DNA from 3 places in the Paenibacillus sp. DP01 genome. Region 3 is predicted to be linked to each of the others. Evidence: a T-box and tRNA genes for the amino acid it is inferred to sense, from the RefSeq annotation. Region 3 holds a T-box; the other regions hold tRNA genes.
The links. A T-box is a leader RNA that pairs with one kind of tRNA and senses whether it is charged. The one in region 3 lies ahead of metG (methionine--tRNA ligase), so its partner is inferred to be a tRNA-Met.
Positions count from the first base shown of each region.

Region 1 (4,711 bases), 2.7 Mb from region 3:
GGAGCATCTGGATATATTTTAAAAAGTGCACCTCATGAGGAATTACTCGCTGCCATCCAGTCTGTAGCCGAAGGCAGTGCCTATCTGTATCCCAATGCAACCAAACGCCTGATGAGTGAATATCTGGACAAAATCAAACAAGAGGGCATAACCGGGCCGTATGAATCCCTGTCTGAGCGGGAAAAAGAGATCCTATCATGGGTAGCCAAAGGATATGCCAACAAGGAAATTGCCGAACACCTGGTGATTAGCGTCAAAACCGTAGAGTCCCACAAAAGCAACCTTATGGAGAAGCTTAACTTGAAAACACGGCCTGAGTTGGTCAAATTTGCACTGAAAAAGGGGTTGCTCCATTATGAATGAACCTTCTAACCCTTTACTGCAGCCCGCCTTTGGGGAGTCAACCGATAAACTACTGAATGATTTGGAAATTCATATACCAGATTCTCCTTTTCTCCATGTACTGCGTAGTTCTCTCCACCAGCTATCCAATCTAAAATTTGCTCTAGATACATCTTCCATCGTTGCTCTGACCGATCATCGAGGAATTATTCAGTACGTAAACGATAAGTTCTGTGAGATTTCGCAATATAGTCGTGAAGAATTGATCGGGCAGGATCATCGTCTCATTAATTCGGGCTATCATACTCGAGCCTTCATGAAGAACCTGTGGACTACGATCCGTTCTGGTGAGGTATGGCAGGGAGAAATACGAAATCGTGCTAAAGATAACAGCTACTACTGGGTGAATACTACGATTGTTCCATTTATGGACGAGGAAGGTAAACCCTATCAGTACTTAGCGATCCGAAATGAAGTAACTAAATTAAAAAAAGTAGAGGCAGAGCTTCAGACCATGATGACGCAAGTCATGCAAATACAGGAGGAAGAGCGTAAACGCTTTTCAAGAGAGCTTCATGATGGGATTGGTCAAAGCCTGTTTTCACTTATTATTCAACTAGATAGCCAACTAGCTGAACAACCCAACGCTACTTTGGAAAATTTGCGTGCACAGGTAACCGATATCATTAAAGATGTTCGTGGCCTAGCGTGGGAACTTCGTCCCTCAGTTCTGGATGATTTGGGTGTCGTACCGGCCCTAAGAACTTATATTGAAAATTTCTGTTCGCATTACGGAATCGAAGTGCATTTTCAATGTACTTTACGTAAACGCCTTGATATCCGAAAAGAAATAGCAATCTATAGAATTGTACAGGAAGCACTGACGAATGTGGCTAAATACGCAGATGTAGCAGAAGCATACGTTGATGTAGAGGATCAAGACGAAATAATAAAAGTAACTATTCGGGATGAGGGTATGGGCTTCTCTGGAGAATCCAAAGGAGAGGGAGTTGGATTGTTCAGCATGGAAGAACGAGCTAGAGGAGTAGGCGGCTTCTTGAGCATGACCTCTGCTTCAAATCAGGGAACCTCCATACAGCTGACCATACCAGTGTAAAACCTGTGTACTAGATCAGTTATCGGTGTATACTCACTGCAGGAGCAGAAGGAATACACCGATAGCAAGGATTATCGATAGTCAACACTTTGTAGAATCTATGGAAGATAAACATACAAAAAAAGAGAGAGCTCTGTCCCCAGACAGGCTCTCTTTATTTATAAGGTGTCACCACTGAGGCAACAAGAATCCGCTATAGCAAAAAGCGGGTGATGGGAATCGAACCCACGCTACCAGCTTGGAAGGCTGGAGTTCTACCATTGAACTACACCCGCAAATCAGTATCGGGATGACACGATTTGAACATGCGACCCCCTGGTCCCAAACCAGGTGCTCTACCAAGCTGAGCTACATCCCGACATTATACACTTTTTAATAAATGGCGCGCCCTGAGAGATTCGAACTCCCGGCCTTTTGATTCGTAGTCAAACGCTCTATCCAGCTGAGCTAAGGGCGCATATTTAGTTCCATAATGAGCAGTCAAGGCGCCACCCAGATTTGAACTGGGGATGAAGCTTTTGCAGAGCTTTGCCTTACCACTTGGCTATGGCGCCGTATGGATAATGGAGCGGACGACGGGAATCGAACCCGCGACCCTCGCCTTGGCAAGGCGATGCTCTACCGCTGAGCCACGTCCGCAAAATATGGTGCGGTCGAGAGGACTCGAACCTCCACGGGGGGTTAGCCCACACGGACCTGAACCGTGCGCGTCTGCCAATTCCGCCACGACCGCAAAATAACTTATAAATGGTGAGCCATGAAGGACTCGAACCTTCGACACCCTGATTAAAAGTCAGGTGCTCTACCAACTGAGCTAATGGCTCTTAATGGCTGGGGATATAGGATTTGAACCTATGCATGACGGAGTCAAAGTCCGTTGCCTTACCGCTTGGCTAATCCCCATTATGTAATCAACAGGGCGATTAATGGGACTTGCACCCACAAATGCCATAGCCACAATTCAGTACGTTAACCCATTCGTCACGACCACCATGGCAATAAAACTGGTGGAGGATGATGGATTCGAACCACCGAACCCGTAAGGGAGCAGATTTACAGTCTGATGCGTTTGGCCACTTCGCTAATCCTCCAAAATGGTGCCGGCGAGAGGACTTGAACCCCCAACCTACTGATTACAAGTCAGTTGCTCTACCAATTGAGCTACACCGGCACATTGCCAATTCCCACTTGAAAGGTGGCTCGGGACGGAATCGAACCGCCGACACGAGGATTTTCAGTCCTCTGCTCTACCGACTGAGCTACCGAGCCATGTTTTATTTTACAACTATATCATATAGTTTACACTATATGTAGTTAAAATGGCGGAACTGACGGGATTCGAACCCGCGATCTCCTGCGTGACAGGCAGGCATGTTAGGCCTCTACACCACAGTTCCAGAGGCATTTCCAATAGGAAATTAATTGCGGGGGCAGGATTTGAACCTACGACCTTCGGGTTATGAGCCCGACGAGCTACCGAACTGCTCCACCCCGCGACATCAAAGATATTTCACAATATTATTAATGGTGGAGGCTGAGGGGATCGAACCCCCGACCCTCTGCTTGTAAGGCAGATGCTCTCCCAGCTGAGCTAAGCCTCCATAATTATGACCCGTAGGGGATTCGAACCCCTGTTACCTCCGTGAAAGGGAGGTGTCTTAACCCCTTGACCAACGGGCCTTGCAAAATGAATTCTGATTTAATAATTTTGTGGCGGAGAGAGAGGGATTCGAACCCTCGCACCACTTACGCAGTCTAACCCCTTAGCAGAGGGTCCCCTTATAGCCACTTGGGTATCTCTCCGAGTAGCGGCAGAGGGGATCGAACCCCCGACCTCACGGGTATGAACCGTACGCTCTAGCCAGCTGAGCTACGCCGCCACCTTATATATAAAATTCAGAAGTATTGAAATATGGCTCCCCGAACAGGACTCGAACCTGTGACAACTCGATTAACAGTCGAGTGCTCTACCAACTGAGCTATCAGGGAATATTGGTGGAGCCAAGGGGGATCGAACCCCTGACCTCCTGCGTGCAAGGCAGGCGCTCTCCCAGCTGAGCTATAGCCCCAAACTTTTAGTCAATCTAGAAATGGTGGGCCTTAGTGGACTCGAACCACCGACCTCACCCTTATCAGGGGTGCGCTCTAACCAGCTGAGCTAAAGGCCCTAATTCATTAAATTTTATCATCCTTTAAAGGATTTTGCTTGGCGGCGTCCTACTCTCCCAGGACCCTGCGGTCCAAGTACCATCGGCGCTGGAGGGCTTAACGGTCGTGTTCGGGATGGGTACGTGTGGAACCCCTCCGCTATCGCCACCAAACATGAATTTGCTCTGCAAATTCTTCCGTAAGGTTATTCGGTTCATCACAGATTCTGTGAATGAATCGCCATACGCTTGTCGTATGTACTTCTACATACCTTCAAGGTTACACCCTGAAAACTGGATCCGAAACTTCATTGCGTCTTATCTTTAGGATAAGCCCTCGACCGATTAGTATTGGTCAGCTCCATGCATTACTGCACTTCCACCCCCAACCTATCTACCTCGTCGTCTTCAAGGGGTCTTACTAATTGGGAAATCTCATCTTGAGGGGGGCTTCACGCTTAGATGCTTTCAGCGCTTATCCCTTCCGTACATAGCTACCCAGCGGTGCTCCTGGCGGAACAACTGGTACACCAGCGGTACGTCCATCCCGGTCCTCTCGTACTAAGGACAGCTCCTCTCAAATTTCCTACGCCCACGACAGATAGGGACCGAACTGTCTCACGACGTTCTGAACCCAGCTCGCGTACCGCTTTAATGGGCGAACAGCCCAACCCTTGGGACCTACTTCAGCCCCAGGATGCGATGAGCCGACATCGAGGTGCCAAACCTCCCCGTCGATGTGGACTCTTGGGGGAGATAAGCCTGTTATCCCCAGGGTAGCTTTTATCCGTTGAGCGATGGCCCTTCCATGCGGTACCACCGGATCACTAAGCCCGACTTTCGTCCCTGCTCGACTTGTAGGTCTCGCAGTCAAGCTCCCTTCTGCCTTTGCACTCTTCGAATGATTTCCAACCATTCTGAGGGAACCTTGGGGCGCCTCCGTTACTCTTTAGGAGGCGACCGCCCCAGTCAAACTGCCCACCTGACACTGTCCTCGTACCGGATCACGGTACCAAGTTAGAACCTAGATACGATCAGGGTGGTATCCCAAGGATGCCTCCTCTCAAGCTGGCGCTCAAGATTCAACGGCTCCCACCTATCCTGT
Region 1 is NZ_CP173059.1:437,652-442,362, reverse strand. It holds gene ACH59B_RS01970 (response regulator transcription factor) at 1-363, shown strand, start outside; gene ACH59B_RS01965 (PAS domain-containing protein) at 356-1,459, shown strand; tRNA gene ACH59B_RS01960 (tRNA-Gly) at 1,664-1,734, opposite strand; tRNA gene ACH59B_RS01955 (tRNA-Pro) at 1,744-1,817, opposite strand; tRNA gene ACH59B_RS01950 (tRNA-Arg) at 1,840-1,916, opposite strand; tRNA gene ACH59B_RS01945 (tRNA-Cys) at 1,943-2,013, opposite strand; tRNA gene ACH59B_RS01940 (tRNA-Gly) at 2,024-2,098, opposite strand; tRNA gene ACH59B_RS01935 (tRNA-Leu) at 2,105-2,192, opposite strand; tRNA gene ACH59B_RS01930 (tRNA-Lys) at 2,208-2,283, opposite strand; tRNA gene ACH59B_RS01925 (tRNA-Gln) at 2,288-2,362, opposite strand; tRNA gene ACH59B_RS01920 (tRNA-Tyr) at 2,465-2,550, opposite strand; tRNA gene ACH59B_RS01915 (tRNA-Thr) at 2,555-2,630, opposite strand; tRNA gene ACH59B_RS01910 (tRNA-Phe) at 2,656-2,728, opposite strand; tRNA gene ACH59B_RS01905 (tRNA-Asp) at 2,780-2,856, opposite strand; tRNA gene ACH59B_RS01900 (tRNA-Met) at 2,882-2,955, opposite strand; tRNA gene ACH59B_RS01895 (tRNA-Val) at 2,985-3,060, opposite strand; tRNA gene ACH59B_RS01890 (tRNA-Glu) at 3,068-3,139, opposite strand; tRNA gene ACH59B_RS01885 (tRNA-Ser) at 3,171-3,262, opposite strand; tRNA gene ACH59B_RS01880 (tRNA-Met) at 3,266-3,339, opposite strand; tRNA gene ACH59B_RS01875 (tRNA-Asn) at 3,373-3,448, opposite strand; tRNA gene ACH59B_RS01870 (tRNA-Ala) at 3,453-3,528, opposite strand; tRNA gene ACH59B_RS01865 (tRNA-Ile) at 3,551-3,627, opposite strand; rRNA gene rrf (5S ribosomal RNA) at 3,664-3,780, opposite strand; rRNA gene ACH59B_RS01855 (23S ribosomal RNA) at 3,932-4,711, opposite strand, start outside.
Region 1: it encodes a tRNA-Met, which carries the amino acid that the T-box ahead of metG (methionine--tRNA ligase) is inferred to sense. The anticodon was not compared.

Region 2 (4,711 bases), 870 kb from region 3:
AAACTCCGAATGCCATAGATTTAGTTCCGGGAGTCAGACAGTGAGTGCTAAGATCCATTGTCGAAAGGGAAACAGCCCAGACCATCAGCTAAGGTCCCCAAGTGTGTGTTAAGTGGGAAAGGATGTGGAGTTGCACAGACAACCAGGATGTTGGCTTAGAAGCAGCCACCATTGAAAGAGTGCGTAATAGCTCACTGGTCGAGTGACTCTGCGCCGAAAATGTAACGGGGCTAAACACACCACCGAAGCTATGGCTTGATGCTTTGCATCAGGGGTAGGGGAGCGTTGAATGCGGGTTGAAGGTGTACCGGAAGGAGCGCTGGACTGCATTCAAGTGAGAATGCCGGTATGAGTAACGAAAAGATCTGTGAGAATCAGATCCGCCGAAAGCCTAAGGGTTCCTGAGGAAGGTTCGTCCGCTCAGGGTAAGTCGGGACCTAAGGCGAGGCCGATAGGCGTAGTCGAAGGACAACAGGTCGAAATTCCTGTACCACCGTAATCCGCTATGAGCGATGGGGTGACGCAGTAGGGTAGTGACGCGGACTGATGGATGTCCGTCTAAGCAGTGAGGCTGATGTGTAGGCAAATCCGCACATCGTAAGGCTGGGCTGTGATGGGGAGCGAAAATTATAGTAGCGAAGGTCATGATCTCAGACTGCCAAGAAAAGCCTCTAGCCAGGAGAAGGTGCCCGTACCGCAAACCGACACAGGTAGGCGAGAAGAGAATTCTAAGGCGCGCGGAAGAACTCTCGTTAAGGAACTCGGCAAAATGACCCCGTAACTTCGGGAGAAGGGGTGCCTCGGTAGGGTGAATAGCCCGAGGGGGCCGCAGTGAAAAGGCCCAAGCGACTGTTTAGCAAAAACACAGGTCTGTGCGAAGCCGCAAGGCGAAGTATACGGGCTGACGCCTGCCCGGTGCTGGAAGGTTAAGGGGAGTGGTAAGCCTTCGGGCGAAGCTATGAACCGAAGCCCCAGTAAACGGCGGCCGTAACTATAACGGTCCTAAGGTAGCGAAATTCCTTGTCAGGTAAATTCTGACCCGCACGAATGGCGTAACGACTTGGGCGCTGTCTCAACGAGAGATCCGGTGAAATTTTAATACCTGTGAAGATGCAGGTTACCCGCGACAAGACGGAAAGACCCCATGGAGCTTTACTGCAGCTTGATATTGAATTTGGGTACGATCTGTACAGGATAGGTGGGAGCCGTAGAACTTTGAGCGCCAGCTTGAAGGGAGGCATCCTTGGGATACCACCCTGATCGTATCTAGGTTCTAACTTGGTACCGTGATCCGGTACGAGGACAGTGTCAGGTGGGCAGTTTGACTGGGGCGGTCGCCTCCTAAAGAGTAACGGAGGCGCCCCAAGGTTCCCTCAGAATGGTTGGAAATCATTCGAAGAGTGCAAAGGCAGAAGGGAGCTTGACTGCGAGACCTACAAGTCGAGCAGGGACGAAAGTCGGGCTTAGTGATCCGGTGGTACCGCATGGAAGGGCCATCGCTCAACGGATAAAAGCTACCCTGGGGATAACAGGCTTATCTCCCCCAAGAGTCCACATCGACGGGGAGGTTTGGCACCTCGATGTCGGCTCATCGCATCCTGGGGCTGAAGTAGGTCCCAAGGGTTGGGCTGTTCGCCCATTAAAGCGGTACGCGAGCTGGGTTCAGAACGTCGTGAGACAGTTCGGTCCCTATCTGTCGTGGGCGTAGGAAATTTGAGAGGAGCTGTCCTTAGTACGAGAGGACCGGGATGGACGTACCGCTGGTGTACCAGTTGTTCCGCCAGGAGCACCGCTGGGTAGCTATGTACGGAAGGGATAAGCGCTGAAAGCATCTAAGCGTGAAGCCCCCCTCAAGATGAGATTTCCCAGTATGTAAGACCCCTTGAAGACGACGAGGTAGATAGGTTGGGGGTGGAAGTGCAGTAATGCATGGAGCTGACCAATACTAATCGGTCGAGGGCTTATCCTAAAGATAAGACGCAATGAGTTTCGGATCCAGTTTTCAGGGTGTAACCTTGAAGGTATGTAGAAGTACATACAACAAGCGTATGGCGATTCATTCACACGATCTGTGCTGAAGCGAATAAGCTTACGGAAGAATTTGCGAGGCAAATTCATGTTTGGTGGCGATAGCGGAGGGGTTCCACACGTACCCATCCCGAACACGACCGTTAAGCCCTCCAGCGCCGATGGTACTTGGACCGCAGGGTCCTGGGAGAGTAGGACGCCGCCAAGCGAGTTTTATAATTATTATTCCCTGATAGCTCAGTTGGTAGAGCACTCGACTGTTAATCGAGTTGTCACAGGTTCGAGTCCTGTTCGGGGAGCCATATGGAGAGGTGTCCGAGTTGGCCGAAGGAGCACGATTGGAAATCGTGTAGGCGCCAAAAGCGTCTCGAGGGTTCGAATCCCTCTCTCTCCGCCAGAATTATTTTATAGCATGGCCCGTTGGTCAAGGGGTTAAGACACCTCCCTTTCACGGAGGTAACAGGGGTTCGAATCCCCTACGGGTCATAGTAGTATGGAGGCTTAGCTCAGCTGGGAGAGCATCTGCCTTACAAGCAGAGGGTCGGGGGTTCGATCCCCTCAGCCTCCACCATTTATTTTCAATAGATTTCCCTACTATTATCGCGGGGTGGAGCAGTTCGGTAGCTCGTCGGGCTCATAACCCGAAGGTCGCAGGTTCAAATCCTGCCCCCGCAACCAATTAACTTTTTAATGAGAATTATTATGGAACTGTGGTGTAGAGGCCTAACATGCCTGCCTGTCACGCAGGAGATCGCGGGTTCGAATCCCGTCAGTTCCGCCATTTTCACAAAGTTACATTACCCTGTTGGGAGCCATTAGCTCAGTTGGTAGAGCACCTGACTTTTAATCAGGGTGTCGAAGGTTCGAGTCCTTCATGGCTCACCATTCATGCACTTATACGTCATGAATATAATTGTATTGCGGACGTGGCTCAGCGGTAGAGCATCGCCTTGCCAAGGCGAGGGTCGCGGGTTCGATTCCCGTCGTCCGCTCCATATTTGCGCCCTTAGCTCAGCTGGATAGAGCGTTTGACTACGAATCAAAAGGCCGGGAGTTCGAATCTCTCAGGGCGCGCCATTAATTTCATAAGCCGGTGTGGCGGAATTGGCAGACGCGCGCGACTCAAAATCGTGAGGGAAACCGTGGAGGTTCGAGTCCTCTCACCGGCATCTATTTCGGGATGTAGCTCAGCTTGGTAGAGCACCTGGTTTGGGACCAGGGGGTCGCATGTTCAAATCGTGTCATCCCGATTCAAAAGAAAGTCGCTGGAAGCAGCGGCTTTTTTGTTTATGTTATTATCTTTTGTATAATTCAGTAATCTTCAGGTCACACTAACACAAAAAGTGGGACGGAAGGGATTACTGTGAAGCGATTAAGTTGGAAAAAACAGATGAAACGGTGCTGGAAACAGTGGAGAAGAGCAGTGTGGGCATGTACTATTTTTAGTGCGGCTTGTTTACTGACAGGTTTGGGCGTTCTGTTTTCGAATCATATGCAGGCTATGCTGTCGCAACCACTGGCTACTCCCGTTATGGCAGAGGTGGAAATGAAGGAGTTATCATATAGCCCGACCGAAGACCGCTCCCCACAGATGCAGCTATTGCAAAGTATTCGTGCTTCCGGTATAAGCAGGAAGACCCGTTTGTTAACTACCTACGTATGTGGCACGGAGACCACTTCCTTGGGAACGTTAAGTTCAAAGCAGCTGGAAAATTTGCTGAAGCAACATCCCGATTGGAAGGGAAGACTTAATACTAAAGGAGAAGTGTGGCTGGAGCGCAGAGTGGAAGATTTGTCGGAGTCATGCAAAGAGCGCGCATATATGGGCTTAAGCACTGATGGGCAGCTTACACTGTTTGAAGGGCTGCCAAAAAAGGAAAAAGTAATTCGTACCTTTTTTCAATTGGATATAGGGTCCATGGAGACGGCCTTGCCGGAAGGGGTATATAAACAACTTCAGCAGGGAATCCGTGTACAGGATATAAATGAGTATAACAGTGTAATCTCCACTTTTAGTGATTTTGCAGTGGAGCGAACACAGAGGGTATTAAAGCAGCATTATTGATTACACCAAGTACGGAGACGTTAGGCTTTGCCCACGAGGTGAGGTTTGTAGCGTCTCTTTTTATGTTTTCACTCATGGTTAAACTTTTTCCTCTATTAGATACAAAGTTTTGTTATAATGAAAAGAACGACACATATGTTCGCTTTATATGGGATTTGGTCATGTATATTGACGATAGTGCTGGCTGTTGGTTAGTTACGTCATGTTTGAGCGATAGGGGAGAGATTTTTTTGCGTTTTCTAGGAATTGATCCGGGTATTGCCATTGTGGGCTTCGGATTTGTAGACAAGGTTGGTAGTAAAGTGGTTCCTGTGCAGTATGGCTGCATCCAGACGGAGGCACACACCCCCGAAGAAGACAGGCTGCTTCATGTATATGAAGGCATGTTGCAATTAATTGATAAGTATAAGCCGGATGCGGTAGCATTGGAGAAGCTCTTTTTTAATCGCAACGTTACAACGGCTATGTCCGTAAGTCAGGCACGTGGAGTGCTGGTATTAGCTGCCAAACAACGTAATTTGCCTATAGGGGAATACACGCCGATGCAGGTAAAGCAGGCTATTGTAGGGTATGGCAAGGCGGAGAAGAAGCAGGTACAGGAGATGGTTAGAATGTTTC
Region 2 is NZ_CP173059.1:4,327,135-4,331,845, reverse strand. It holds rRNA gene ACH59B_RS18975 (23S ribosomal RNA) at 1-1,969, shown strand, start outside; rRNA gene rrf (5S ribosomal RNA) at 2,120-2,236, shown strand; tRNA gene ACH59B_RS18965 (tRNA-Asn) at 2,255-2,330, shown strand; tRNA gene ACH59B_RS18960 (tRNA-Ser) at 2,334-2,425, shown strand; tRNA gene ACH59B_RS18955 (tRNA-Glu) at 2,443-2,514, shown strand; tRNA gene ACH59B_RS18950 (tRNA-Val) at 2,524-2,599, shown strand; tRNA gene ACH59B_RS18945 (tRNA-Met) at 2,630-2,706, shown strand; tRNA gene ACH59B_RS18940 (tRNA-Asp) at 2,733-2,809, shown strand; tRNA gene ACH59B_RS18935 (tRNA-Lys) at 2,838-2,913, shown strand; tRNA gene ACH59B_RS18930 (tRNA-Gly) at 2,949-3,023, shown strand; tRNA gene ACH59B_RS18925 (tRNA-Arg) at 3,029-3,105, shown strand; tRNA gene ACH59B_RS18920 (tRNA-Leu) at 3,118-3,197, shown strand; tRNA gene ACH59B_RS18915 (tRNA-Pro) at 3,205-3,278, shown strand; gene ACH59B_RS18910 (BofC C-terminal domain-containing protein) at 3,392-4,093, shown strand; gene ruvC (crossover junction endodeoxyribonuclease RuvC) at 4,324-4,711, shown strand, end outside.
Region 2: it encodes a tRNA-Met, which carries the amino acid that the T-box ahead of metG (methionine--tRNA ligase) is inferred to sense. The anticodon was not compared.

Region 3 (4,711 bases):
GTGATGCTGCCAAAATCATACCCTGCGACAGCTCACCCCGAAGTTTTACTGGCTTAAGATTGGTCACACAGATCACCTTACGCCCAATGATATCCTCAGGTGTATAAAACTTCGCAATTCCTGATACCACCTGTCGCTGCTCATAACCAAGATCGAGCTGAAGCTTCAATAGTTTATCGGCCTTCTTCACAGGCTCACAGGCAACAACCTGGGCAACGCGCAGTTCTACCTTGGCAAAATCCTCAATGCCAATCTCTTCTTTCGGCTCTGGTGCTTCCTGGCTCGCCTCAGATGCATTCAGCGGTTGAGCTTGTGTCGCAGCTTCCTCCGGTTTCTTACCTCCAGTCATTGCTTCTACGATAAAAGCAACCTCTTGCTCAGAGTCCAGACGGGGGAAGATCGGATTACCTTTGACCAACTGCGTTCCTTCTGGAATACGTCCAAATTGCTTGCCGCTATCCCATGTAGTCAGCTCCCCTTGACGAATACCGAGTTGTTCCCAAATTTGATGAGGTGCACGCGTCAAGAAAGGCTGAAGTAAAATGGAAGCAATACGTAAGCTTTCTACCAAATGCACCATAACAGATGCCAATTCGCGACGTTTTGCCTCATCCTTAGCCAGATTCCAAGGTTGCGTCTCGTCAATATACTTGTTGCTACGGCTAATAAATTGGCTAATCGCCGTTAAAGCCACGGAAAATTCCATGTTTTCCATGGCTTCTTCAACTTTACTATAAGTCGATGTTGCCATATCTACCAAAGCTGCGTCGAATGAGGTTACATTGGCTTCATAAGCGGGAACTTTGCCGTCAAAATATTTGTCTACCATCGCTACCGTACGATTCAACAAGTTGCCCAGATCATTGGCTAAATCCGAATTTACACGATCTACAAAACTTTCAGGTGTGAATGTTCCATCCGCTCCAAATGGCACCTCGCGCAGCAAGTAGTATCGAAGTTGATCCAGACCATAACGGTCAATCAACGTTACCGGGTCTACCACATTGCCTTTAGATTTCGACATTTTGCCATCTTTCATGAGTAACCAACCATGTGCAAATACTTTTTTAGGCAACGGAAGGTCCAGTGCCATCAGCATGATTGGCCAATATATCGTGTGGAATCGTACAATCTCTTTACCTACGATATGCACATTTGCTGGCCAAAATTTATCGTACAGCTCAGTATTAGAAGAGCCATACCCCAAGGCAGTGATGTAGTTAGAAAGTGCGTCAATCCACACGTATACGACATGCTTCGGGTCCCCCTTGACCTTAACACCCCAGTCAAAAGTTGTACGGGAAACAGCCAGATCTTCTAACCCCGGCTTGATGAAGTTGTTAATCATTTCTTTTTTCCGGGATTCCGGTTGGATAAACTGCGGGTTCTCTTCATAAAATTGCAGCAACCGATCAGCATACTTGCTCATGCGGAAAAAGTAACTCTCTTCCTTGACCAGTTCTACAGGGTGTCCACTATCCGGGCTCTTACCTCCAGTTACATTACCTTCAGCGTTCTTCACGACGTCAACGAGCTGAGTTTCTGTGTAGTAAGTCTCGTCAGGAATGCTGTACCAACCTTCGTATTCTCCCTTATAAATATCGCCTTGTTTTAATAAACGATCAAAGATTTCCTGTACGACAGCCTTATGGCGTTCCTCCGTAGTACGGATAAAATCGTCATTGGAAATGTCGAGCTTCCGCCACAGGTCTTGAATACCTGCCACAATGTCATCTACGAAACGTTGCGGCGTTTTGCCAGCTGCACTTGCCTTTTGCTCAATCTTCTGGCCATGCTCATCCGTTCCTGTCAAATAACGAACCTCATAGCCCCGTAGCCTCTTGTAGCGAGCCATCGCATCACCCGCTACCGTCGTGTAGGCATGGCCTATATGGAGCTTGTCACTGGGATAATAGATCGGTGTTGTAATGTAAAATGTGTTCTCACTAGACATGTATGTTCCTCCTGTTTTGTTCACGACAGCAAAAGATTTGCTACCATGATAGGTACTCCAATTCATGAATTCGACACAAATTGGGCACAAAAAAGACCCCCGTCCCTATGGGACGAGAGTCACCTCACGCGTTACCACCCAAATTCCCTGTACCCTCGCAGAATACAGGCTTCACCGGTCACATCTGACCGCCCATTAACGCTGGATCACGCCTCCTCCTTACGATTGCCTCTTGAACATAGCTTCTTCACTGTGGCAAATACGCTCGAAAAAGGTTCCTCCAGGACCATATTCAGGCTTCACTCCAGACCGGTTTTCAGCTAACTCCGGCTCTCTGTACTGGACGACTTACCTTACTCATCCCTTCACAGGAAAACAATATTAACCAAAATATAACCAAATCGGCATGGCGCTGTCAAGTCAGACCCTTCTCAGTATGGGTAGCCAAACGATCTTTGTCAGACTGATCTAACCCCTTTTTTGCAGGAGGGACCAAATCTACACCGCCGGGATGAAATGGATGGCATTTAGCTATACGCTTTGCAGCTAGCCATGAGCCTCTGAGCGCACCATGCACTTCTACCGCTTCCAGCGCATACGCCGAACACGTCGGATAGAACCTGCAGGTAGCCTGCTTTAATGGTGAAATGTAAGCACGATAAAACTGAATCGGAGCCTGTACCACTCTGCGTGTGGTGATTTTCATTTCAGTAGCCCCCGTGGCTGTGAGTGTGACTGCTCGTCTGTTTGAAACCCCCATCCGAATTACTCTCAGTATGCCCATTCTTCTGCTGACAGTCTTTGCAATAACCAAAAATTTCAAACTTATGCTCGACGATTTGGAATTGATCTGTTGTATCTGTCATTTGCATTGGACAAAAAGAAATCGGCAATGTTTTCTGACAGCTCAAGCAAATCATATGGTGGTGGTGATGATGTTCATTACAGCTCACCTTGAACTTCATCCCATCCTCAAAAGATACCTGCTCCAGTACACCCAATTCCTGCATTACACGCAGATTGCGATATACTGTATCAAAGCTAAGTCCGCTGTACTTCTTACCCATATATTCATAAACGTCTTTAGGGGACAGATACCCTTCATTCTCGGAAAATAACGTGGCCAACGTCTTGCGTTGATCTGTAATACGCAGCCCCTGAGCGGACATCGTTGCGATAATCTCATCCTTTGTCAGCATGCGTTTCACCCTCCCCTGTCTATAGTTTCAGGTTTTCTGATGCAGGCTTAGGCTTGCATCTATTCATTATACCACGATTAAAGTCAATATTATAAGAGATATTCGCTCTACTCATAAGAAAAAGACGTTCTCCAGTGCTGCAACCAAGTTCGCAACGGGAGAACGCCTATATCCTGCAAGTGACATCGACTTTTAAAACGGTGAATGATGAGACTCAAGTGGTCTAAGCCGGTAAACAGCACCGGTTATTTAAAATTAATTTTTAATAGCTGGTAAAGGCATAACTACTACGGAAACCGGCAGATTACTACCAGCAGCTGCAGTGAAATACATCTCTACACTTTCTTCGATATGACCTGTGCGATACAGCACACTCATTTCATTCGGAGCCCATACAGCACCATTTGTCGGTATGCCCACAACCTGATTGTTCACCATCGCATAGCCGGAATATTCGCCTCCACGCGGGTTGAACGCAATCAGTGAATACGGCGCTACATGGTCCAACTTAACCTTATATACAACACCAAAGTTACCAGCATTGGAAGCAGAAGAGCCGTCCAGGCCGTCGGTACCAATCAGGTTCGGGTCTACCTTATTATCACCAAGAACGATACGTTGAGCTGTTTTACCAACTTCTTCGGTATAATTGAGCGAGATATCCGAATTCGCGTACGTTCCACGGTTATGAATACCGTCCTTAGGCAGTTTTGCCAGTGTAGGCAGTACAGTCATTGGATCTGCATTTGCATCCACCATAATGACCGTATATTGGATTGGCTGATCCGTGTATAGATCGGACAAGAGAGAAATGACTTGTTTTTGTTTCATTTTTTTCTCATTCAAATCCTGCAAAATAATACGGCTTTCGCCTGGATTCAGAACCGTACTAGAACGTTTGCTTCCATCTATCATAGACTGAAAATATTTTTGAATTGAAACTTTTCCCGCAGCTGTAGCAAATTCAGATGGTCCAGCAAAACCTGAATTTTCGACATTAATATTGGTAGGCGTGATATTGTTGTTGGTCGCAATCACATACATCTTTACATCTCTACCCGTTTCATTCACATGATGGACAAGAATACGGGTACTGCCTGATCCGGTTTCCTGATATACGATACCATCCTGGAACACACGTTCCGGGCTGTTGGCACGAATCAGAAGACGTGGTGAAGATGTACTAGTCAAAGGAATGGTAGGCATTGTAGGCACCTGACTGCCATCTACACTGTATTTATCGCCATATGGCGTGAAAATTTTATTGAAATCATCTTCGTTGTATAGCAGTTCATTCGTAATTTTAATTGTTTCACTTTTGGTACCTGTTGCGCCATGCTTATCAGTCACGGTCAGTGTAATGGTTACATCACCTGGCTGGAAGAAGGCAAGTTTCTTGTTCTCCCAATCACGCTTAGTGATCGCATTCTCATCGTCAGTACTCAGGTCGGTAATGGTAATTTTTTCACCCATCTTGTACTCTTTTTTATCCGTTGTAAACAGAGCTACCGGCGGCTGATTTGGCGGTCTTACTGTAATTGTTACAGAGTAAGGATCA
Region 3 is NZ_CP173059.1:3,460,720-3,465,430, forward strand. It holds gene metG (methionine--tRNA ligase) at 1-1,954, opposite strand, end outside; T-box leader at 2,060-2,332, opposite strand; gene yidD (membrane protein insertion efficiency factor YidD) at 2,370-2,660, opposite strand; gene ACH59B_RS15315 (Fur family transcriptional regulator) at 2,662-3,153, opposite strand; gene ACH59B_RS15320 (copper amine oxidase N-terminal domain-containing protein) at 3,409-4,711, opposite strand, start outside.